2 regions of the Paenibacillus sp. FSL M7-0802 genome follow, and region 1 is predicted to be linked to the other one. Evidence: predicted binding sites of a transcription regulator. Region 1 holds the regulator's gene; the other holds the start of a gene.

Region 1 (11,717 bases):
CCAGAACTCAATCAGGTGACGACGTGTTTTGGACTTTTCCGCACGGAAAGTTGGACCAAAGGAATACACTTTGCCCAGCGCCATTGCCGCGGCTTCCATATACAACTGTCCGCTTTGTGTCAAATACGCATCTTCATCAAAATATTTAATGTGGAACAACTCTGTTGTACCTTCTGCAGAGGAAGGAGTCAAAATAGGTGGGTCCACCTTCGTAAAGCCGTTGCCGTTAAAGAATTCCTGTACAGCACGGATAATTTCCGCCCGTACGATCAGAACAGCACGTTGCTTGGCGGAACGCAGCCACAAGTGACGATGATCCATCAGGAAATCTACACCATGCTCTTTGGGTGTAATCGGGTAGTTTTCGGTCAAATGAATAATTTCAATGCCTGTAACCGTTAATTCAAAGCCCGATTGGCTACGCGGTTCTTCACGCACCACTCCAGTAACGTAAAGGGAGCTCTCTTGAGTCAAGGATTTGGCGTCATTCCAAATATCCTCGGACACTTCGCTTTTCACGATAACCCCTTGAATATACCCGCTACCATCGCGCAGTTGCAGGAACTGAATTTTACCACTAGATCGTTTATTGTTTACCCAAGCGCCGATTGTAACCGTTTCCCCTACATGGCGGCCCACTTGGGCAATCGTACTTTTATTCGTCATGACCGTCTCTCTCCTCTTAACCGAAAATCAAACAGCCCTTCCCCCTGGGTCAGGCTGTTTGCTCTCGCTGTTTGGTGCATGCGGAACTCAAACAATAGTCCGCATGCATAAAGTTTACACTTTCGAACCGAACTACTGAACCAAACGGAACGTGTCGCGGGCAATAACCAGTTCTTCGTTCGTTGGAATGATCAGTACTTCTACCTTTGAATTTGCAGTTGTAATCCGACGAGGCTCGCCAGAACGAATAGCATTCAACGATTCATCCAGCTCGATACCGAGGAATGTCAATTGCTCCAACACTCTCTTACGCAGAACGATGGAGTTCTCGCCTACACCTGCTGTAAATGCAATTACGTCTACTCCGTTCATTGCGGCAGCATACGATCCAATGTATTTGCGCAGACGGTATTCATACATTTCGAATGCCAATGTAGAATTAGCTTCGCCTTTTTCCATACCTTCTGTGATTTCACGCATGTCACTGCTGATACCGGAGATAGCTAAAAGTCCACTATGCTTGTTCAACATGGAATTGACTTCATTGACAGTCAATTCTTCTTTGTTCATGACATAAGGTACGATTGCTGGGTCCAAATCACCACTACGAGTACCCATCATAAGACCTTCCAATGGAGTCATACCCATGGAAGTATCAACAGACAAACCGCCTTGAACTGCTGTTACACTACCACCATTACCGATATGACAAGTGATAATCTTCAGGTCTTCCAAAGGACGACCAAGGAATTTGGCGGCTTCCTTACTTACAAAATCATGGGAAGTGCCGTGGGCACCGTAACGACGAACCTTATACTTATTGTACAACACTCTTGGAATGGCGTACATATAAGCTTTTTCAGGCATAGTTTGATGGAACGAGGTATCAAATACCACAACCTGTGGTACATCTGGCATATTCAATTCAGCCGCTTTAATCCCCATCATGGAAGCAGGGTTATGCAGTGGCGCCAGGTCAAACAAGCGACGGATTTCACTCTTCGCTTCAGGCGTTACAACTGCTGACTGTTTGAAGATTTCGCCTCCATGAACCACACGATGGCCCACAGCCTGAATTTCACTAGTACTGGAGATTACACCATGTTCAGCATCTGTGAGTACGTTCAGCACTTTACGGATGGCTGTAGTATGTTCCAAAATCTCGCTAACTTCAGTGTATTCTTCTTTATTGGTTGGCTTATGCGTCAGAATGGAGGAATCCATACCGATGCGCTCTACCAATCCTTTTGCCAGAACGGACTCGTCCGTCATATCATACAATTGGTATTTCAGGGAAGAACTCCCTGCATTGATTACGAGAATTTTCATATCCGGTCACCATCCTTGTCGTACTTAAAGAAGCCTTCGCCCGATTTCACGCCCAGATTACCTGCACGCACCATTTTCTTCAGTACGATGGACGGACGATATTTCAATTCGCCGAATTCACGGAACATACGCTCCAGAGCAGCCAAAACGGAATCCAGACCAAAGCGGTCAGCCATTTCCAAAGGGCCGCTTTGGAAGTTATATCCGATTCGCATAGCGTCATCGATATCATCAGCGGAAGCCACGCCTTCTTGAAGTACATGGGCCGCTTCGTTAATCAGCAGACAGATAATCCGGCTTGTTACGAATCCAGGAGATTCATAAATCATGACTCCTTTTTTCTCCACTATCTCTTCCACGAACATTTTAGTGTTTTCAAATGTATCGTCCGAAGTTTTCAAACCACGAATAATTTCTACAAGATCAATACGGGATACTGGATAAATAAAGTGCATACCAATAACACGCTCAGGATACTTGGTCGAGCTAGCAAGCTCGGTCAGGCTCAGCGTGGATGTATTACTTGCAAGAATAATATTGCTTGGACACACATGGTCTAGCTCTTGGAACACTGCTTTCTTCTCGTCCAGATTCTCTGTAATAGTCTCAATGACCATATCACAGCTGCCGAGCTCCGCTAAATGGATTACTTTTTGAATACGGGATAAGATCAATTTTTTCTCAGCTTGAGTAATTGCCCACTTTTCCAGTTGTTTGTCCAGACTCGTTTCAATCATATTGTAGGCGTAGTCTAGTTTCTCTGGTGTCTGCTCTACCAGCAGCACATCGATTCCTTTGGACGCGAGCATTTCAGAAATCCCCTGTCCCATGGTGCCGCCGCCGATGACGCCGATTTTTTTAAATTGCATGATTCTTTACTCCACCCTTTCCTGGTCACTCTCATATATTGTATCCTTCTTTGTCGAAAAATACATGTTTATGTCCCAATAGATAATAATATCTTAGCACGGACTAAAAGTAAAAAAAAATAACCAGCATAAAAAATTATGCTGGTAATAAAGCATTTTCACTAAATTGACATCTAAATTGGTCTCCAGACAGAGTTTCTTCCTTCATCAGGATGTCAAGTGAGTTGTCGAACACAGGACGATGCTTTTCCAGCAGCTCCAAAGTTCGGGTATGCAGGTCAGCCATTATCTCGCCATTTTCCCGCATGAGTTCTTCTTTGGTTACCATTTCCATGTTAATAATGCCAAGTGAAGTCAAACCGGAAGTCATCATCGTATGGACGATGTTCAGCGCCTGCTCAAAATCATTACTTGAGCCGGTACTGCGACCGCCATAGTACATTTCTTCCGCCGTAGCCCCTGCGAGCGAGATCATAATTTGCTCCTCCAGGAACTGCTTGGTGTATAAATAATGCTCTTGCTGTGGATTGTGGCGCACATAGCCAAGCGCTTTCCCACGAGGGCTAAGTGCTACCTGGCTTACGCTACCGGGACGAACAATTTCGGCCATAATAGCATGTCCTAGTTCATGAATCGCTACACGTTTTTTCTCTTCCAAGGTCGATTCTCGGTCTGTCTTTTCACCCATCATCACTTTGTCAATTGCCATCGACAGATGCTTCTGCGCAATCATTTTCTGATCCTGTCTCATCGCATAGATTGCTGCTTCATTCATCACGCTCTCCAGCTGTGCGCCGGAAAACCCGTAAGATTCCTCAGCAATTTTGTCCAGATTTGCATCTTCCTGAATCGGTTTGTTTTTGGCATGAATTTTTAGAATATGAAGACGGCCCTTCTTGTCAGGCAGATCCACTTGAATATGACGATCAAAACGCCCTGGACGCGTTAAGGCGCTGTCCAGCATTTCTTTACGGTTTGTTGCCGCAATGATCAAAATCCGCGGTGTATCTGCGGAATAAATACCATCCATTTCTGTCAGTAACTGATTCAAAGTCTGATCATATTCTCGTTGCTGTCCACCCTCACGTTTACCACCAATTACATCGATTTCGTCAATAAAAATAATTGCATTTTCCTTCTTTTCCTTGGCTGCACGAGTACGCGCCTCCCGAAACAACTCACGGACACGACCCGCTCCAACACCAACGTACATTTCAACAAATTCACTACCTGAGGCTGCAACAAATACAGAATTAGTGTAGTGTGCCGCTGCCTTCGCCATCAGCGTTTTTCCTGTTCCCGGAGGACCAGTGAGCAAAACGCCTTTTAATGGACGGATACCAAACTTGGAAATTTCATCATGTCGATTCAAAAAATCCAGGGCCTCGCGCAGTTCCTGCTTAGCGCTTTCTTGCCCACCGATTTCCTCAAAAGTCAGCTTGTCCGGACCATTTTTTTTACGTTTACGCTCTTGCCCAGCACCTACGGCCAAACCGCCACGCGCATGCATAAGCATTAACAAGCCGCTGAACATCACGCCAGCAACCAGAAGAGGGATAATATTTACCCCAATAAAAACGAGAAATATAATGGTTACCGGCACAATGCCGATTAATATTTCCTTAATCCATCTAGGCATTAGGCCATACCCCCATTTGCTGAGATTGACGTGGCAAAACGATAAACTTGGTCGCTTTACCTTCGCTGAGTCGGATATAGACATTGTTCGAATCCATATCGGTATCAGCTTTGATACCCGTCTTTTTCTTTTTCATCTGCTCAACTGTAGATGAAATTTGAGTATACTTTTTATTTTCCATCGCTTCGGCCACAGGAAACATAGCCTCAGACCACCATTGATTCAGTGCTGAATTGGAACGATCTGCGATATCCAACTTAATGGTGCGGCTGCCAATGATGGATTGTCCTTTTTGCTTAACCACATCGACCAATTTGGCCACATCCGCCTGCGGTTTGAGATCTAGTTTCAATACAACCTGATCCTGTTTAATATCTATTTGAGCGCTTGTCACGCCTGGATATTGAGATACCAGTTTTTCCAGAGGACTTTGCATTGTAACCTGACGGTAAATGAACCATCCCCCAAATAGCAGCAAAGCTGCCAAAACTGCCGCCACAACGATAGGAACTGCACGCAATTTCAAACAACATCCTCCTCTCAAAATGTAAAACTCAGAAGAAACGGGACGAATGTCAACAAACAACCAAATTGCATGATCTTATAGTGATCAGCAATTCTTTTTTCTATCATTTTTGTCTATCACTTATAAAATATAGTATATCATAACGTATATCTAATATCGAAGGCAATGTGTGGAGGAGTTGTGATGAGGCAAAATCTTTGGTTATGGTGGAGGCGAGACGCTGCGTGTAGGATTTGATCTTACGATCGCTGTTGCCCGCCATAAAGATGAATTTGACCTAGGAGAGAAGATGGATAGGTAAAGATGCTTCACTGGCTTTCAGCCAGCTTTACGGCATAGCAAAACTAAAAGACGTAAATACGATTTTTGTCGTATTTACGTCTTTTTCTTGAGTTTTTAATCATTTACTAGTCATTCATTCAACATTTGCCAATCCTCACACCAGCTCAGTTATTGGGCAAAGTATATTTCACACCCGTCGCTACCCCATCTGAGAAACGATAAAAGGTGTAGTAATGATGACTTCCATCATCGTAAAACAACTGCCACACATATTCGCCATTGAACACACTCGGCTGAAGCCTTACAATTTTTGCACCTGGAAGCTGCTGCTGAATTATTGCCGTCATTTTTTGCTCATCGACTCCGTTCTTCAGCAACTCGGTGTGAACACCGCTATTATCTGCGACAGGTACGTTAGGTTGTCCTTCCACTTTTTGAAAAGGAACCCACACCATTATATTTTCATTCTGTGCATTTTTCCCTTGAACCACCCAATATACCTGATCCCACACAGACTTCCATGTTTGAGTCGTGCTAACCAGACCACCTGATTGCTTGGCCTTAATGATAGCGGCATTTTTCTCAGCCACCTGGTCTTGAGTAACATAGGAATAATACCAGAAAATGCTGACCAGGATCAGTATCACGGCCAAAATGGCGACCGCTATCCATTTTTTCTTATTTTTCAAACCTGTGCTTCCTCTCTAAGGGGATGTGACACCTAAATTAGCGCGACAGCAGCCCTTCAAAGGCGGCTTGTGCCTCATGTTTGATACGTTCCTCGTCCATAGTCAGGCATTCGCCGTTTTTCACAACCTGGCGACCGTCTACCCACACATGAGCCACGTCCTTGGCGCTTGCAGAGTATACCGCATGGGAAATAAGATCTGTACGCGGCAAGAAATGTGCCTGATTCAGATCCAACGCGATAAAGTCAGCCTTGTTGCCTGCTGCCAACGCTCCTACTTCTTTTAAACCAATCGACTTTGCACCGTATTCTGTTGCCAGACGCAGCGCTTCACTTGCAGGAACTGCCGTAGGGTCACCGGATACACCCTTGTGAATAAGTGCCGCCAGACGCATTTCCTCGAACATATCCAGGTTATTATTGCTGGCAGGACCATCCGTTCCGAGAGAAACAGTAACCCCTGCACGCAGCAATTCAGGCACTCTGGCCACACCACTTGCCAGCTTCAAGTTGCTACCAGGATTATGTGAAACCGCTACACCACGTTCAGCCAGTAAAGCTATTTCTTCGTCGTTCAAATGAACGCCATGGGCAACAAGCGAAGGACGGGAGAAAAAGCCAAGCTTATCTAAGTGTGCAACTGGACGCAAACCGTAGTCGCGTACGTTTTGCTCCACTTCGGCGATCGTCTCAGACATGTGCGTATGCAGTGGCAAGTCCAGATCATGCGCAGCTTGTACGAATTTTTCAATAAACGCAGGTGGACATGTGTATGGCGCGTGCGGAGACATCATCGTTGTAATACGCCCGTCTGCTTTACCATGCCAGTTACGCGCAAAAGTCACGGCCTCAGCCAGCTTGATTCGCTGTTCTTCTTCCGAGCAAAGTCCAATTGCTCCACGCATCAGACTTGCACGAATACCTGACTCTTCAGCTACACGAGCCACCTCATCCATATGATCGTACATATCCAGGAAGGTCGTTGTTCCACCTTTCAGCATTTCCAGCACAGACAAGGACGTACCCCAGTACACGTCCGTAGATGTAAACTTGGCTTCCATAGGCCACATTTTCTCCTGAAGCCATACTTGAAGTGCCAAGTCATCTCCATGCCCACGCAGCAGAGACATCGCCGCATGACCATGAGTATTAATCAGACCAGGTAAAAACAATAGCCCCTTACCATCGATCGCTTCCGTCTCTTCCTCACCCGCAGGCAAAGTTTCGCCAATATAAGTAATACGGCTATCCTCCACAATCATAAAACCATGGACTACCCCAGCTTCTGATCCATTTACGGCAAAAGAGCCGTTTTTAATCATCCATTTATTCACTGTCATATTGTGTTTCTTCCTTTCCGTCCTCCAAATAATAAGCGAGGCTAAGCAAATCAGTTGTAAAGTCTGTGGCATGAATCCGAATGTTGGCCGGTGCCTTGAGAGTAGTCGGTGCAAAGTTCAGGATCGCTCCAATTCCGCTCTCAATAAGCCTGTCAGCCACGTGCTGTGCTTCAAAATCAGGTACGGTAATAATCCCGATTCGAATGTTTTTTTCTTTCACAGTCGCTTCCAGTTCATCCATCGGTTGAACGACCAATGTATTGATCTTGGTCCCTACCTTATCCGGAAACGCATCAAATACTGCGACAATCTTCATATTGTCTTTTAAATAAGCGTTATAATTCGAAAGGGCTTGCCCCAGATTACCCGCACCGACCAATACGACATTAATTTGCTGGTCGATTTTCAGGATATGGCGTATTTTCTCAATTAGATAAGAAACATCATAACCGATACCCTTCCGACCAAAATCTCCAAAATAGGCGAGATCTTTACGGATTTGGGCCGGGTTCAAATCTAGCCTCTGTCCCAACTCTTGAGAAGAGACCGTAGCCACCTCCCGTTTGTGAAGTGCATTCAGATAACGTAAATATACGGGTAACCTCCGTACGACAGCCTCTGAAATTTTATCTGATTTCATACTTGCTCCCCCTAATTGTAACGAACATACTTAGTGTCCGTCCGTTATGCCTCTGTCTCCGGGGCGGATTGGAGCCATTCGGCGATGCGGGGCACCATTTGCTCCGATGGCATATGCTCCATTTTTGGTCCCGGTAACGAGTACAAAAAGTGCTTTCCGTAATAGGATTCGATCACACGCGTATCGTAAACGATAACGACCCCGTGGTCGCTCGCTGTACGTACTAACCGACCAAATCCCTGTTTGAAGCGAATGACCGCTTGTGGTACAGACAGCTTCATAAATGGATTCTTCTTCTGCTGCTGAAGCAGCTCGCTTTTTGCCTCCAGCAACGGGTGATTCGGCGGTTGAAACGGCAAGCGAACAATGGCCAGACAAGTCAGAGCCTTTCCTGGAATATCGACGCCTTCCCAGAAGCTGCTGGTTCCCAGCAATACAGAAGCTTTGGCTTCCTGAAAACGGCGGGTTAGCTTGCTGCGACTCCCACTGTCCACACCTTGTCCCAGCACAGTAATTTCGCTGGATGCTAAGGCCTCTTTGAGCGGCTCATACACTTGCCGGAGCATCCGATAGGAAGTAAACAGAACGAGCATTCTCCCCCGCGTCGCCTGAGCAGTCGCTCCTAGAGAGCTAACGAGCATATCTACAAAATGTGCATCTCCTACACTGCCCTTCACACTTGGGAAATCCCGTGGAATGACCAGCAACACCTGATCCCTGTAATTAAAGGGTGACGGGAGCTGCGAAGTCATCAGCCGCTCTTGATCTGCGGCCTCCTGCAAGCCGAGCTGATCGATCATGTACTGAAACGACTTATCTACCGATAAGGTAGCAGACGTCAGAATAATGCTTCTTTTTTTGTCAAAAAACATTTCTTTCAACTGGCGGCTCACATCGACGGGCACCGCATAAAATTGCAATGATTTACTACGGAATTGCCCACTCGCTTCGAGCCAGTATACGGTTGTTTCATCATCGAGTCGGATAAAAAAGCGCAAATTTTCTCGGATTCCCGCCAAATCCTTGAGCAGACCCGTGATATCTGTAATAAGGCTATCTGCCGCATAATCGTCATGTTCTTCCTTGACGTCCAGCATCAGCTTGTCGCCCTTGCGCAAAATTTCGCTCATCGTTACATATAGCTGATTTTCCAAAGCCCCCGCCTGATCCCACTTTGCAGGCTTGGCCGAAGGTTTGAGACGGGAAGAAAACTGTCCTGTTTCACCCGGTGTCGCATCGCTTCGCTCTGGCAACATGCCAAACAGCTTGTCGCTTAGCAGGTCCCAAGTTTCCTTAACCTCTAACACGAGCGGATACAGCTGGTCGATGGTTGAGGCCCAATCCGCCGACTTCTCGTGCCCCGATTTCGCCAACTGTTGACGAAGTGAAGGCAGTTGTCCATTCTTGCTGTCTTTGAACAGTCGCGTCAGTGTATGCACGAGTGTGAAATATTTCATATGCATACCTAGGTGCTTACCAGCTACTTCCTCTAGGTGATGGGCTTCATCAATCACCAGATGTTCATAGCTCGGCAACAACTGGTGACTGGCTTTGACGTCTGTGAACAACTTAGAGTGATTCGTAATAACGACATCCGCTATTCCTGCTTCATGGCGTGCACGATGATAATAGCATTTGCGGAACCATGGACAAGAACGACCAAGACAGGACTCTGAATCACTCGCCACCGTTTCCCAGAAATCTCCTCCACGGTTGCTCAGATTCAGTTCTTCATCATCACCGGTTTCTGTTAGCGTCAACCAGACGATCATCTGAGCCGCTGTAATTAAGTCTTCCTTCGGTGTCGCGAAGTCTCTTCTGTTTATTTTATGTTCAAACTTACGCAGACACAAATAATGTCCCCGACCCTTGAAAATAGCAGCCCGGAACGGAAACGGAATCACCTTGGTCAGCATAGGAATGTCGCGCTCGCGTAATTGCTCCTGCAGGTTGATCGTATGTGTACTTACCATAACGCGCTGTCCTTTTTTTACACTGTGATACAGCGATGGGAGCAAATAACCGAGAGACTTTCCTGTTCCTGTACCTGCTTCGATCAGCAGATGCTTGTCTTCACTCAGTGCCTGATTTACACCCTCAATCATCTGTATCTGCGCCTCGCGCTCCTCATATTGGCTCAAGGATGAACGCAAATTGTCCCGCACATCATCCATGTACTCCTCAAAGGAAACACCTGAAAGTGGATTCGGGTCATCTTCTCTACGCGGTGCAGCTAGCTCCGTCCAATCTTCCACTTTTAGCGCAAGCTGACGAAAAAACTGATGTCCCTCCAAATCCTGAATAGGATCAAGCTCTTTCTCTTCACGCACCCCATCAAGAAACCATCCAAGGTCACTGTCTTCCTCTGCAAACAAATCACTAAGCCGCTGTATCGTTATCAGAGGTAATGCTTGAAGCTCACCCAGACACTTTAAAAACACCTCAGCCGTAGCCAACGCGTCGCTGTCTGCTTGGTGAGGGCGATCATGCGCCAGCCCGAACTCAGAAGACACAAAACCTAACTGATACGAAGATAGCGATGGAAACATAATTTTCAGAAAATCCATTGTATCCAAGATTCTTCCGCTAAACGGCAAATATCCGCACCGATCCAGAGCGTTTTGCAAAAAATTAAAATCAAACGCCACATTATGACCGACCAGCACAACATCGTCCAGCATAGGCACGAGCTCCATCATCATTTCTTCAAGTGCAGGAGCATCCTTGACGTCATCGTCTGTAATTCCGGTCAATCCAGTGATAAAAGGTGGAATAGATCTGCCAGGGTTCACATAAGAGCCGTAAACACGGGAAATGCTGTTATCATGATCTATAATTGCAAGTCCGACTTGAATGATGTCATCCGCGGACTGGGTGCCTGTCGTTTCAAAATCCAATACCGCAAATTTCATTCGGGCTTAATCCTTTCTTATGACACTTACAAAAATAATAACTCTATATATTAGCATAGCAGAAGATCGCCTGTTTGGAAATTAAGACAGCCAAAAAAGACGATGCACACGCCGCCTGAGGAGGTGGGCATGCATCGTCTTACTCGGTGTCTGACAACTACATCCAGGTCATCATGGAGCTGTCGTATCGAAGCATTTCGGTACCGGACAAACAGGCTTCCATATTGTGCAGCGGCTCGGGTAACGCAGGATCGAACTGATGTGCGAGAGCAAAACATTTTTGCGCCTCCTCTACGTCAGCCTGCTTTGCCAACAGACAGCCTAGCGCATTATAGATGACCGCCTTTAGTCCTGCCTGCTCAGTCAGGTCCAGCACCTTCTGAAAATGGCATACAGCCTCTGCTGGATCATCTAGTTGAAAATAGGCCATTCCCATATACATGCGACTCTGCCAGCTGTTCGGAAAATGCTGTAGTACCTGCTCAAATTGTTGGATCGCCTCAGGGTACATAAGTAATCGATAATACCCTTGCCCCCGATTAAAAGCTGGCAGCTCTTTTTCAGGCAGCTCAGTGTCAGACATATCGGTCTCTGCGGAAAATCCGGCCGCACGCAAGCAAACCATTTTTTCCTCAAAGGCCAGCCACTCATCCATAATTCCGTCACTCATTCTCCGCAGCAGACTCCAGTGCTGTAGCAGCTCCTGCCTGCGGGAGCCCTGGGCTGATGGGTAATGCTTCACGATATCATCTAACATGCTGTTCATTTCTGCGAATACATGCTGGAACATGTGCATCCCGCCCTTATGAAAGATGGATTAATACAC
Region 2 (11,717 bases), 3.5 Mb from region 1:
TATTCCACCGCTACGCGTGCTGGATACGTTGTTTGGCGGTGGCAACGGACGTGATCATATCGTTCTGTTCGAATATCGTCTGCCTCGTATTGTTGTAACGGTGCTAGCTGGAGCGGGACTAGGCGCAGCCGGGGCGGTCATGCAAGGCTTGTCACGGAACGCACTTGCTGATCCGGGAGTGCTCGGTCTTCATGCGGGGGCTGCGTTGGGACTGGTGATGTTCGTTAGCTTTTTTCGCGACCTGGACGGATCGGCCGCCGTTCTGATCCCCTTGTTTACCTTTGCAGGAGGTGTCATTGCGGCGGTGCTAATTGTTTTGTTGTCCTATAACCGCAGCAGAGGAATCGTGCCGGTGCGTCTGATTTTGTCCGGCATCGGTGTAGCCTCGGGTCTTAGCGCCATAACGCTGTATTGGTCGTTGCGGCTGGATGAGGATACGTACGCATTTACTGCACGTTGGTTGGCTGGCAGCGTTTGGGGCCGGGATTGGATACACGCAGCGGCTTTGTTGCCTTGGATAGTCATTGTATTACCCTACGTTCTGTCGCAGACGCGCAGTCTGAACAATCTGTCGTTGGGCGACGAGACCGCAGCTGGAATCGGCACAAATGTGAAGCGCCAGCGTCTATTACTGCTGGGCGCAGCCGTGGCTCTATCCAGTGCCAGCGTATCCATGGCTGGAGGCATCGGTTTTATTGGGCTGATTGCGCCTCATCTGGCTCGCCGTCTGGTTGGGCCGATGTACCAGCATTTGCTGCCAGTAGCCTGTTTGGTCGGGGTCGTTATTCTGGTCACCGCAGACACGATTGGGCGCTCGGTGTTTCAGCCGAATGCGATTCCCGCAGGTGTGGTGGTTGCTGTGGTAGGAGCTCCGTATTTTTTATTCCTGTTGTCCCGAACAAAATGACAGAAGGAATAGGTACATATGAAATCATATGATGCAAATGATGCAACCCGCTGAAATTAATAACTAAGCAGAAGCCTTCTATATTGATCATTATAATGTAGAGTTTCTGTAGCATAGGAGAGAGTAATCATGAGAAAGCACAAATTTGAGGGTTCAGATTTTAAACGTTCATGGGTAGTCACAACTCTTGTTGTATGCATGATCATGCTGTCCGCTTGCGGACAAGCAGCCGACAAACAGGCTACCGATACAAAAGCGGCTGGCAGTGCGCAGACAACCATTAGTGCGGATTCGCGTATTGCTTCGATGTCTATTCATTTGACGAACAACCTGCTGGCATTGGGCATTACTCCGGCTGGTTCGGTCATTGGTGGAGATGTGAAGGATTTTCTGCCCCATGTAAAAGATCGTCTTCAAACTACACGTAAGCTAGGTGTTGTCACAGACCCGGATATGGAAGCGGTATTGGAACTTCAACCTGATCATATTTTTTTGGACAAAAAATATTCGGGAACCGATGTGGCCAAGTTTGAAAAAATTGCGCCGACCGAAGTTTTTGATCTGGATGAAGGCACATGGAAGGATCAATTGAAAAAAATAGCTGCTATGGTCAAACATGAAGCACAGGCAGACGCATTTCTAAAAGATTATGATACACAGAAGGAACGAGTCAAAAAGCTGATTCATTCAAAAATTGGGGACGGAACGGTTATGGCTGTACGTGTGACGGCGAAAGAGGTTCGTGTTATGGGGATGAAGCGTCCCGTAGGACCGCTGTTGTATCAGGACTTGGGTTTAAAGCCAGCCAAGGGTGTAGAAAAGATCAACAAGGCTTATCAAGTTGTTTCCCAAGAGGTTTTACCGGATTATGATGCCGATGCGATCCTTGTTATCATCAGTAAAGGCGTTGATGCCCAAAAGGTATACAAACAGCTGGAAGGAAATACAGTATGGCAAGGTCTCAAAGCGGTGAAGCAAGGGCATGTCTACATGTTGGACGGACAGCCTTGGCTGGACTATTCCGCGATGGGACATAAAATTGCTCTGGATAATGCAGAACAACTATTTTCCAAATAAGTTTTAAAGTATATCAAGCCGTATTCCCCCATGCAGCTTCTTGCAGGCCAGGAATACGGCTTTTTGGCGCACGCTCAAGCTGTAAGTCGGTTGCCTGATCGAAATGAAAAGGAGCTGCTATGATCCAAAATGAGGCAGCTCCATATAATGAGAATTGCGGGCTATGAACGCTTTTTACGCAGAAAAATCGGTTTGAGTCCAATAAAGCCGATGGCGGCGAGAATTAAATTTACCCAAGGTGAGATCCTGAATACCGGCAGTACACTGCGCAGCGCCAGTCCGGCGACAAGAATCACGACAACTAACACAACATACATCAAGATGGATTTGAGATTCATCTGGGGCTTTACAGGGGCATGGTCTGGCTGTTGTGTCTCCTCGCCTTCTTCGGGACGGTCCATAAAATTCATCAGGGCTTCAACGAGTAGAATGGCTCCTGCGGCGATGATGATAAGGGTGGATAGGCTGATTTTTTCAAAGGGTTTGATATCCCCACCTGTAAAGGTGACAAACCATCCGATAATTGCCTGTGTCAAAAAAAACATAGACAAGGCAATCCATGCAATAAGCGTATAATTTTTTGCTTTATTCATTTCTTCCTCCTGCTTTATGAGCGTATCCCGAGCTGATGGAACCGCCATTTCGTAACAAAGACAGTATACGTGAGGAAGCGTCGGATGGCAAAAGACTTTATCTATAAAATGTATATTACCGCTGCATTCTCCTCAAACTGGATACAGGGTGAGCACATAGAGCAACCTGAATATAAACGTTAAGAGGGTGTGGCATCATGAAACTGGAGAACCAGGCAGATTATTCAGTCCAAAAACGATTAGCAAACGCTTCGAACAGGAATAGCGGGGTGGCCTCGTCTACAAATGTGAGTCACCGGAGTGTTCAAGGAACTTCTCCAACCTACCGTATACTGGACGATATTGAAGTGGCTGAGGATACAGAATTTGCAGGTGAACTAGGTGCACAGAACTACCGCAGCCTGTGGCATGAGGATGAACATAACGGCGCCTCTTGTAAGCTGGAGTGGGAGGGACGAACGGAGACCCACCAAATGTTTAGGAACAGCTACGAATAACGAATGTCTACTTTAATGTAGTGGATTCACTCTAATAAGTGTAGTATAGCGTTCTCCGGAATCGCACCGGGGAGCGCTATTTGTTTACTTTTTTAACGATGTGAACTGACAGGTTGACAAGGAAGCAGGGCGATGATAGACTGACTTTACTATAAAACTTATTAAACTTATCGGAATTAAAGTGAATGAATATCCTGGATGGATATTCCACGTTACTATATGAGCTTGAATTCATAAATGTGTAGTGAAGCTTGAAACAGGGGGAATCAGGATGGAACGGCAAATTGGAATTCGCTTTGAACATGAAGAGCTGGCCGCAACAATTCATTATCCAAACCGTACAAATGAGGGAGAGCGTCAGAGACGAGTTCCCCTCGTTGTTATATGTCACGGTTTTGTGGGCAATCGTATCGGAGTAGATCGATTATTCGTCAAGACTGCGCGTGAACTGGCCGAAGGGGGATACTTTGTCCTGCGCTTTGATTTTGCCGGTTGTGGGGAAAGCACAGGTGAATACGGCAAGCAGGGGCTCGAATCCATGATTAATCAGACACGTACCGTGTTGGATTACGCCGTCAATTGCGCGGACATTGACCCGACCAAGGTGACGCTGATCGGTCACAGTCTGGGGGGCGCAGTTGCCCTTCTCACAGCCGTACGGGATAAGAGAGTACAAAATCTGGTTCTTTGGTCAGCAGTGGGCTATCCATTCAACGACATCGTCAAAATTACGGAGCGAAGCGTGTACGATGAGTCTGTTAAATCCGGTCATGCCGACTATTTGGGCTATAAATTTACGCCTGCTTATTTTGAGTCGTTAGCTCAATTTCAGCCGTTCCAGGAGGCCGTTAAATTTAACGGAGATGTGCTCGTTGTTCATGGCACCTCGGATGATATTATTCCTGTGGATTATGCATTTCTGTTTCAAAAGATATTCTGGATGCGTCCAGAGGGACGCTGTGATAAAGAGATTATTTTCCAGGGGGATCACACTTTCTCGTCAGGTAAGGAGCGGCAACGGCTCATTGATCGGACACTTGAATGGCTGGATGAACAGGAAAATATTCAACGGGATTGGCAGCACTGGATGATCTGATTTCAGTGTGTAACGGATTGTATTGGAAATTGCGCCTGCGCCGGAGTAAAATGGAAGAGTAACACTATACTGGCGTGTGGAGGTTGGCAGCGATGACATTACCCTCAATTTTTGTTGCGCATGGTTCACCGACACTGGCTGTAGAAAATAACGCATATACCAGCTTTCTTGCAAAGCTGGGCGCGAGCCTGCCCCGACCCAAAGGAATTGTCATTTTTTCCGCGCATTGGGATAGCCCCGATCAATGTATTGGCGCGGATGATCAGCATGCAGCGTTGCACGATTTCTATGGCTTTCCCGAAGAAATGTACTCAATCGATTACCCTGCACCAGGCGATCCGAAGCTGTATGAGGAGATAGAGCATCTGTTCAGTCAGCATAACCTGTTCCACCAGCCGGTTCGGAACCGAGGACTGGATCATGGAGCATGGGTGGTTTTGCGGCATATATATCCTGATGCGGACATACCGGTCGTACCCTTATCCATTGATTCTCGGCGCGCTCCCCAGGAGCAATACGAGATTGGACGGATGCTGGCGCCTTTGCGAGAACAAGGGATTTTGATTATCGGTAGCGGCGGATTGGTCCACAACTTGCGGACACTCAAGCAGACGAGTGAGCCAGCCGATTGGGCCGTTCAATATGATGACTGGATTGCACAGCAGCTCCAAGACTGGAATTTGCGTCACCTATTCCAATATGACAAGAAGGCTCCATATGCCAAACAGGCGGTACCTTCTTATGGAATAGAGCATTTTTCACCTTTGTTTTATGCGATGGGGGCTGCGGATCATGAGCGCTCTGCGCATAAGCTTTTTCAGTCGTATGTCCTTGGCTCGTTGAGTCTCAATTGTTGGGCTTTTGGTCAAGAAAGTGATACGTAAATGTAAAAAAAGAACTTCCGAATCCACATGGTGTGTGGGAATGGAAGTTCTTTTGTGTATTTTGCGTCTTTGATTAATTAGAAGGCACGTTCTTTTTTAGCCAAGTGGATACCTGCGTAGTACGCTGATCTCCATTTTGATCCAATAGTGTCATAAATGCTTTCAGCTTTTGAATGTAGGTACTCTTCGAATCCATATTAAGTTGAACGACGAATTGATACCCTTTTTTGGCATTCGGATGAATCTTTCCGGTATCATAATCGAATAATGGCGTATTGTTCGTGCCATAGAAAGTATAGAAGAAGTACAGATCGTGCAATTTTTTTATAGCTTGTGTACGGTTGGAATGAGGATATTGGTTTAAAAATGCCTCCTGTGCCAGCACTCGTCCGGCTAACTGTTGATAGCCGATACGGAGCGCGGCATCCTTGGTAGCCGCCTGTCCGGATTCCATCGCCATGATGTCAATATAGCTGCGGATATCTGTCGTGGTGTGCTTCCCGAAGACTTTATATTTTTCATAGTTGATGACTGGGTAGTACATGCCTTCTGCAGTTTCAAGTTTGTAGCCGGCATCTCTTGTTTGAGTTAGCAACTTTTTCAGGTTCACATCGCTTGAACGGCTGATTACATTTGTGAACGAATCACCGGGTTTATAGATTTGATTTATTTTGGTTTGAACAGAGGCCGGGTATAAGGTCTTTGCATAGGAATCCAATTGCTGGTTCTGTGCATTTTCCAGATGAAGCACCATGATGGTAGCTTGAGAGGCTGGAATGGTTTGAATATGCTTTTGCAAATAAGTGAATGCCTGAGGTAGCTTGCCGGGTTGGCGTAGTAGCTGCTCGAAGGTCTTGGAGATATGTTGTACACTTTCTGCCTGAGATGTCATAGTAGACGTCGCCGCTTTGGCTGATGTCGTATATCCCAATCCCATAGTTTGCACTGTGAAAGTTACGGCTGCGAGCATGAGATAGGCTTTGGTAATTTTTTTCATGATATAACCCTCCATTACGTTCTTTGATGTAACTGTAGTGTATAGGGTAAATGTATCGTGAGCATTCCATGTTGTATCCAACTTGTAAACGTTTGGGGGGATGATGAATCCGATAAAAGAGTTCGAGTTAGAAGGAGCTGAAAGACCCCTTGTGAGCATAACAGCGCAAAAAAATAACCATTACCCCGGAGGATAACGGTTATTTTGGGATGTTTAAGCTATTTTTCGACTAGGGTCCGCTGGAAAGGTATCTTTATTTTTACGAAACAGTCCACGCAGGAAGGGCAGTACCCAATGGTCAAAGCCAATTCTTCCGGCATTTGCACCAGCAACTACAAGGAAGATTTCAAACAGCAGGTAGATTGCATTGGTGCTTACTGTACCCGAGAACAGGAACGAGAAGTTCATAACCATAGCCATCAAAGCAGCCAGTGTAGTCAATGTACCGAGAAGCAGGCCAACCCCTACCAAGAACTCACCCAATGGGATCAGGACGTTGAACAAACCTACATTCGGCAGGGCAAAGGCTTCCAGGAACGATCCCCACCAGCCTTGTACAGCGGGATGGTCTCCACCTGTTTTAGCAATGGCCCCCGAGATAAATCCGCCTGCATCAAATCCACCTGTCAGCTTCTCAAGTCCGTGGGTCATCCATTCATACCCTAGATAAACCCGTACTACAGTCAGCAACCACATTGCGACTTTGTTCTCACGTAACCAGCTGTTAAACATTCAAACCACTCCTCTTTCTTAATCTATAATGTTGGTTGTATTTCATTTTGTTGGGATGATCATCTTTGCTACACCTTTATTGTAGTAGGTTCAGTTACAGTTATTTGTGATAAAAATCACAAAGTCTAAATATTTTTTTAAATTTTAATGTCTTCAGATAAGTATTCTATAGATTGGTCATGCTTCAATCAAGACAAAAACAGGAAATAAAGCTTATAATGAGAAAAATAACTAAGTGGAGGGATGAACTTGTCCGGGCCCATTTCCCAACGAAATCATTGGTTGCGTGTGATGGCCTCAGCTCTGTTATGCATGACGCTGATGTCTTGTTCTGCTATGTCCAATACGGGTGAATCTGAATCCGTACCCCAACTGACCAAGCAAGAAACAGAGAAGGAGGCACTTGAACCGCCGAAGGAGCAGTCTATTCCGGCATTTACAGCTCCGCTCACCGGTCTTCCGGTGGAGCAGCCAGTTTTGGAGCGACCGCTCGCTGTCATGATCAACAATGCTCCGGCTGCACGTCCACAGGCAGGACTTAGCCAGGCAGACATGGTATATGAAGTTCTTGCAGAAGGTGGGATTACCCGTCTGGTCGCTTTTTTCCAAAGTCATGGCGGAGATGTAAAGATCGGACCGGTCCGTAGCATTCGACCGTATTTGATTGAGCTGGGCGAAACCTATGGTGCGTTGCCGATACACGCAGGGGGAAGCACAGATGCCTATGCGATTTTACAGCAGCAGCGGAAGGAACATCTGGATGAGATTTCAAATGGAGGGGCTTACTTCTGGCGAAGCAAAGATCGTCGTCCTCCACATAATTTATACACAGACGTGAACAGACTGCGCAAAGGAAGCGATAGTAAAGGGTATGCCAAGCAGACGGACGTTCCAGTATATTCTTACCTCAAATCCGGTGAAACCCCAGTTATGGTGGACGAGACTGCATCATCTTTACAAATCCGGTTTTTGCTTAAAAGCTATCGGGTATCTTATACCTATGATCCAGCGGATCAACAATATAAGCGTTTTGTGAACGAAAAGTCACATGTGGATCAAAATAATAACCAACAGCTCTCAGCAGCCAATGTCATTGTGATGAGCGCTAGACATCGAACGTTGGATGATGTAGGCAGATTAAGTGTTGAGTTGGACGGTAGCGGAGAGGCCATGGTGTTTCAACAAGGACGGTTAATACAGGCTGAGTGGCAACATACACCAGGCGATGCGATTCGTTTTATGAAAAATGGGGTTGAAATCCCGTTAACACCAGGTACATCCTATATACATGTGGTACCTGCAGATACTTCACTAAAGGAACATGTAACCATAGAAGCAAATTAGAAAACGAAATACACCTTTTTAGGGAAAAAATGTCGGATAATGACCTTCCATGTCGGGCAATGTATACGTATATCATGAAATTTGCTTTTACAAACATTACAAAAACATTGATGAGTGTGATAAGATAGCAAAGGTTGTCTATTGCAGTCGAAACAGGTTGCGGATATTTTCGTAAAGGGGTAATCGTTATGAGATTGAAGAAAAAGGATATATTCTTCGAGACGTTGGAAAATATGGCAGATACGATCGTGCAAGCAGCCGATTATTTTGCCCAACATACTTCAAATCTTCAGGATGTAACTTTGTTTACAAATGAAATGAAGAAGTATGAAAATAAGTGTGATGATTACACACACACGATTATTACTGAACTGAACAAGACCTTCATTACGCCGTTGGAACGCGACGACATCATGGAACTGACAACAACCATGGATGATGTGTTGGACGGTCTTGAAGCGACGGCTTCTCGTTTTTATATGTACAATATTACGGAGCCGGACGAGTATATTGTGCAGTTCGCTGATATTTTGCGTCAATCAGCTTACGAAATTCAGAAAGCTGTGCATTTGCTTTCACAGAAAAAATTGCTGGCCATTCGTGAATACACTATTCGCCTGAATGATTTGGAAAATCAGGGGGATGAATTGTTGCGTATTTGCATTAAAAACCTGTTTGCAACTGTAACTGACCCTATTGAACTGATTAAACGCAAAGAATTGTACGAACGCCTTGAAACGACAACGGATTCATGCGAGGATGTTGCAAATATGCTGGAATCCATCATTATGCGTAACTCGTAAGGGAGTCCTTTTACATGGATACAAGTTTATTGGTATTGGGTATTGTTATTTTTCTTGCTCTGGCATTTGATTTTATTAATGGTTTTCATGATACGGCGAACGCGATTGCAACTTCGGTATCGACCCGTGCATTGACCCCGCGACGTGCGATTATTATGGCTGCGGTCATGAACTTTCTCGGGGCAATATTGTTTACAGGGGTTGCGAAGACCATTGGTGGAAGTGTCGCTGATCCAACCAAGCTTACGAATGGAATTGATATCGTCATTGCGACGCTGATCGCTGCGATTATCTGGAACCTCTTAACCTGGTGGTTCGGTATTCCTTCATCCTCTTCTCATGCATTGATTGGTGCATTGGCTGGAGCGGTGTATGTAGGTGCGGGATCGGATAAATTAAACTGGAGCGGCTTCATCGGGATTGTCGAAGGACTTATTTTCTCCCCGTTGATTGCTTTTGTTGTCGGTTACATCGTGATGATGATTTTAAAATATATCTTCGCTCATCGTAGTCCGCATACGGTGAACAAAGGGTTTCGTACAATGCAGGTCATTACAGCAGCGCTTCAGTCGTTCACGCATGGTACGAATGATGCTCAAAAGGCGATGGGGATTATTACATTCGCACTCGTTTCGGCGGGGTATCAGGACCATTTGGAAGTACCCATGTGGGTAAAAATTTCAGCCGCAACAGCCATGGCGCTGGGTACGTCTATCGGGGGCTGGAAAATCATCAAGACGATGGGAACCAAGATTTTTAAAATCGAGCCAATTAACGGATTCGCAGCTGACATTTCGGGAGCCTCTGTTATTTTCACAGCTACATTGCTTCATTTGCCCGTAAGTACTACTCATGCCATTACTTCGGCTATTTTGGGTGTGGGTTCTGCGAAGCGCTTTTCCGCTGTGCGTTGGTCGCTGGCCGGTCGAATTATTATTACTTGGGTGATAACCATACCGATTGCTGCACTGTTATCTGGATTGATTTTCAAAATTCTTTTTTAGTTCATTATTATTTCTTGAAAAAAAGGTACACACTATAGAATACACAATAAGCTTCCGTCCGCTTTTTGCGGCAGGGGCTTATTGGCGTTCTGGGATAAAACTGCTTCTTCAAAGTTCACACATCCAGATAGTTCCATGAAACGTTTTTCAAAAAATACCTGACATCAAAGTAGTCAATTTTTAATAACTCCTGTAGAATAAACAGAAAACTTTGAACCGTTCAACTGACTGGAGGAAATTATGCAAAAATCTAGAAAACTAATAGCACTCATGATTTGTTTGTTTTTTGTGGTTGCCCTGGCCGGTAATTTCGGTGTAGTGGCACATGCAGAAAATAAAACAAAGTATGATATCGGCACGGATACAACGTTCGCGCCTTTTGAGTTTGAAGATGTAGATGGTAAATTTGTCGGTATCGACATGGATTTGCTGGCAGCTATTGCCAAGGATCAGAATTTTGAATATACCATTAAGCCCCTTGGCTTTAACGCGGCAGTGCAGGCTCTTGAAACGAATCAAGTGGATGGTGTCATTGCCGGGATGAGTATTACCGATGAACGTAAGCGGAAATTTGATTTTTCCGAGCCTTATTTTGATTCAGGCGTCGTCATGGCGGTCCGCAAGGATAATGATACGGTTAAACGCTATGAGGACTTGAAAGGACAGCGTGTCGCTGTCAAAACAGGAACGGAAGGTTACACATTCGCAGAATCCATTAAGGCCAAATACGGCTTTACTACAGTACCGTTCGACGATTCTTCTCAAATGTATGATGAAGTTAAAACAGGTAATTCGGTTGCCTGCTTTGATGACTATCCGGTACTGGCATACGGTGTAAACCAGAATAACGGCCTTAAGCTGGTAACAGATAAGGAAAAAGGTGCTTCTTACGGGTTTGCTGTTAACCAAGGCAAGAACCAAGAGTTGCTGGAGAAATTTAATGCAGGGCTTGTTAATCTGCGCAATAGCGGGGAATACGATAAAATTTTGGCTAAATACCTTGGCGAATCGGGCAAAGGTGTGGCGCCTGTAGAAACCAGCCGCTGGGGCCTGATTTCCGCTTCGCTGCCTTCGCTGATTAAGGGCATGGGAAATACGTTGCTGTACACACTTGTATCTTTACTCGTAGCCTTTATCCTAGGGTTGGTGTTTGGCTTTATGAAAGTAAGCCATAACAAGGTGTTCCGTGGTATTGCAACTGTATTCGTCGATATATTCCGCGGTATTCCGCTGATCGTGCTTGCTTTCTTTATTTACTTTGGTATTCCACAGGCACTGGATTTCAAAATGCCGCTTTTTGTTGCGGCTGTATTGACGTTATCCCTGAATGCGGGTGCGTATGTAACTGAGATTATCCGTGGTGGTATTCAGTCCATTGATCCGGGACAAATGGAAGCAGCTCGTTCGCTTGGTCTACCCTATCGGACGGCTATGCTTAAAATCATTTTGCCACAAGCTGTGAAAATCATGATCCCGTCGTTTATCAATCAGTTGGTTATTACGTTGAAGGATACGTCCATTTTGTCTGTTATCGGTTTGGTCGAATTGACCCAATCGGGTAAGATCATTATTGCGCGGACATTCCAATCCTTTGATATTTGGCTGGTAGTAGCGGTGATGTATCTTATCGTCATTACAGTCCTGACCAAAATTTCCAACCGTCTTGAAGGGAGAGTTCGCCGTGGGTAAAATAATCGTTAAAAACCTGAAAAAAAGCTATGGTAGTAATCAAGTGCTAAAGGGCATCGACATGCAAGTACGTGAAGGCGAAGTTGTGTGTGTC

The links. Region 1 encodes Rex, which represses fermentation and respiration genes when NADH is low (regulators of the CRP and FNR family bind a similar motif). Its sites were predicted from a motif close to TTGTGAAATATTTCACAA; they were not measured.
Region 2: a site for Rex is predicted at 6,888-6,905, ahead of MHB54_RS08760 (DoxX family membrane protein). Genes of this name have one in related genera too.

What each region holds. Positions count from the first base shown of each region.
Region 1 is NZ_JBBOSD010000001.1:5,368,271-5,379,987, reverse strand. It holds gene asnS (asparagine--tRNA ligase) at 1-666, opposite strand, end outside; gene MHB54_RS24590 (acetate/propionate family kinase) at 799-1,995, opposite strand; gene MHB54_RS24585 (3-hydroxyacyl-CoA dehydrogenase family protein) at 1,992-2,864, opposite strand; gene MHB54_RS24580 (AAA family ATPase) at 3,001-4,503, opposite strand; gene MHB54_RS24575 (hypothetical protein) at 4,496-5,029, opposite strand; gene MHB54_RS24570 (cell wall elongation regulator TseB-like domain-containing protein) at 5,476-6,000, opposite strand; gene MHB54_RS24565 (amidohydrolase) at 6,038-7,339, opposite strand; gene MHB54_RS24560 (redox-sensing transcriptional repressor Rex) at 7,326-7,979, opposite strand; gene dinG (ATP-dependent DNA helicase DinG) at 8,024-10,891, opposite strand; gene MHB54_RS24550 (tetratricopeptide repeat protein) at 11,049-11,681, opposite strand.
Region 2 is NZ_JBBOSD010000001.1:1,847,492-1,859,208, reverse strand. It holds gene MHB54_RS08795 (FecCD family ABC transporter permease) at 1-907, shown strand, start outside; gene MHB54_RS08790 (ABC transporter substrate-binding protein) at 1,037-1,984, shown strand; gene MHB54_RS08785 (hypothetical protein) at 2,146-2,577, opposite strand; gene MHB54_RS08780 (hypothetical protein) at 2,775-3,074, shown strand; gene MHB54_RS08775 (alpha/beta hydrolase family protein) at 3,346-4,170, shown strand; gene MHB54_RS08770 (dioxygenase family protein) at 4,263-5,054, shown strand; gene MHB54_RS08765 (hypothetical protein) at 5,128-6,051, opposite strand; gene MHB54_RS08760 (DoxX family membrane protein) at 6,265-6,783, opposite strand; gene MHB54_RS08755 (DUF3048 domain-containing protein) at 7,033-8,127, shown strand; gene MHB54_RS08750 (DUF47 domain-containing protein) at 8,316-8,930, shown strand; gene MHB54_RS08745 (inorganic phosphate transporter) at 8,945-9,934, shown strand; gene MHB54_RS08740 (amino acid ABC transporter substrate-binding protein/permease) at 10,175-11,623, shown strand; gene MHB54_RS08735 (amino acid ABC transporter ATP-binding protein) at 11,616-11,717, shown strand, end outside.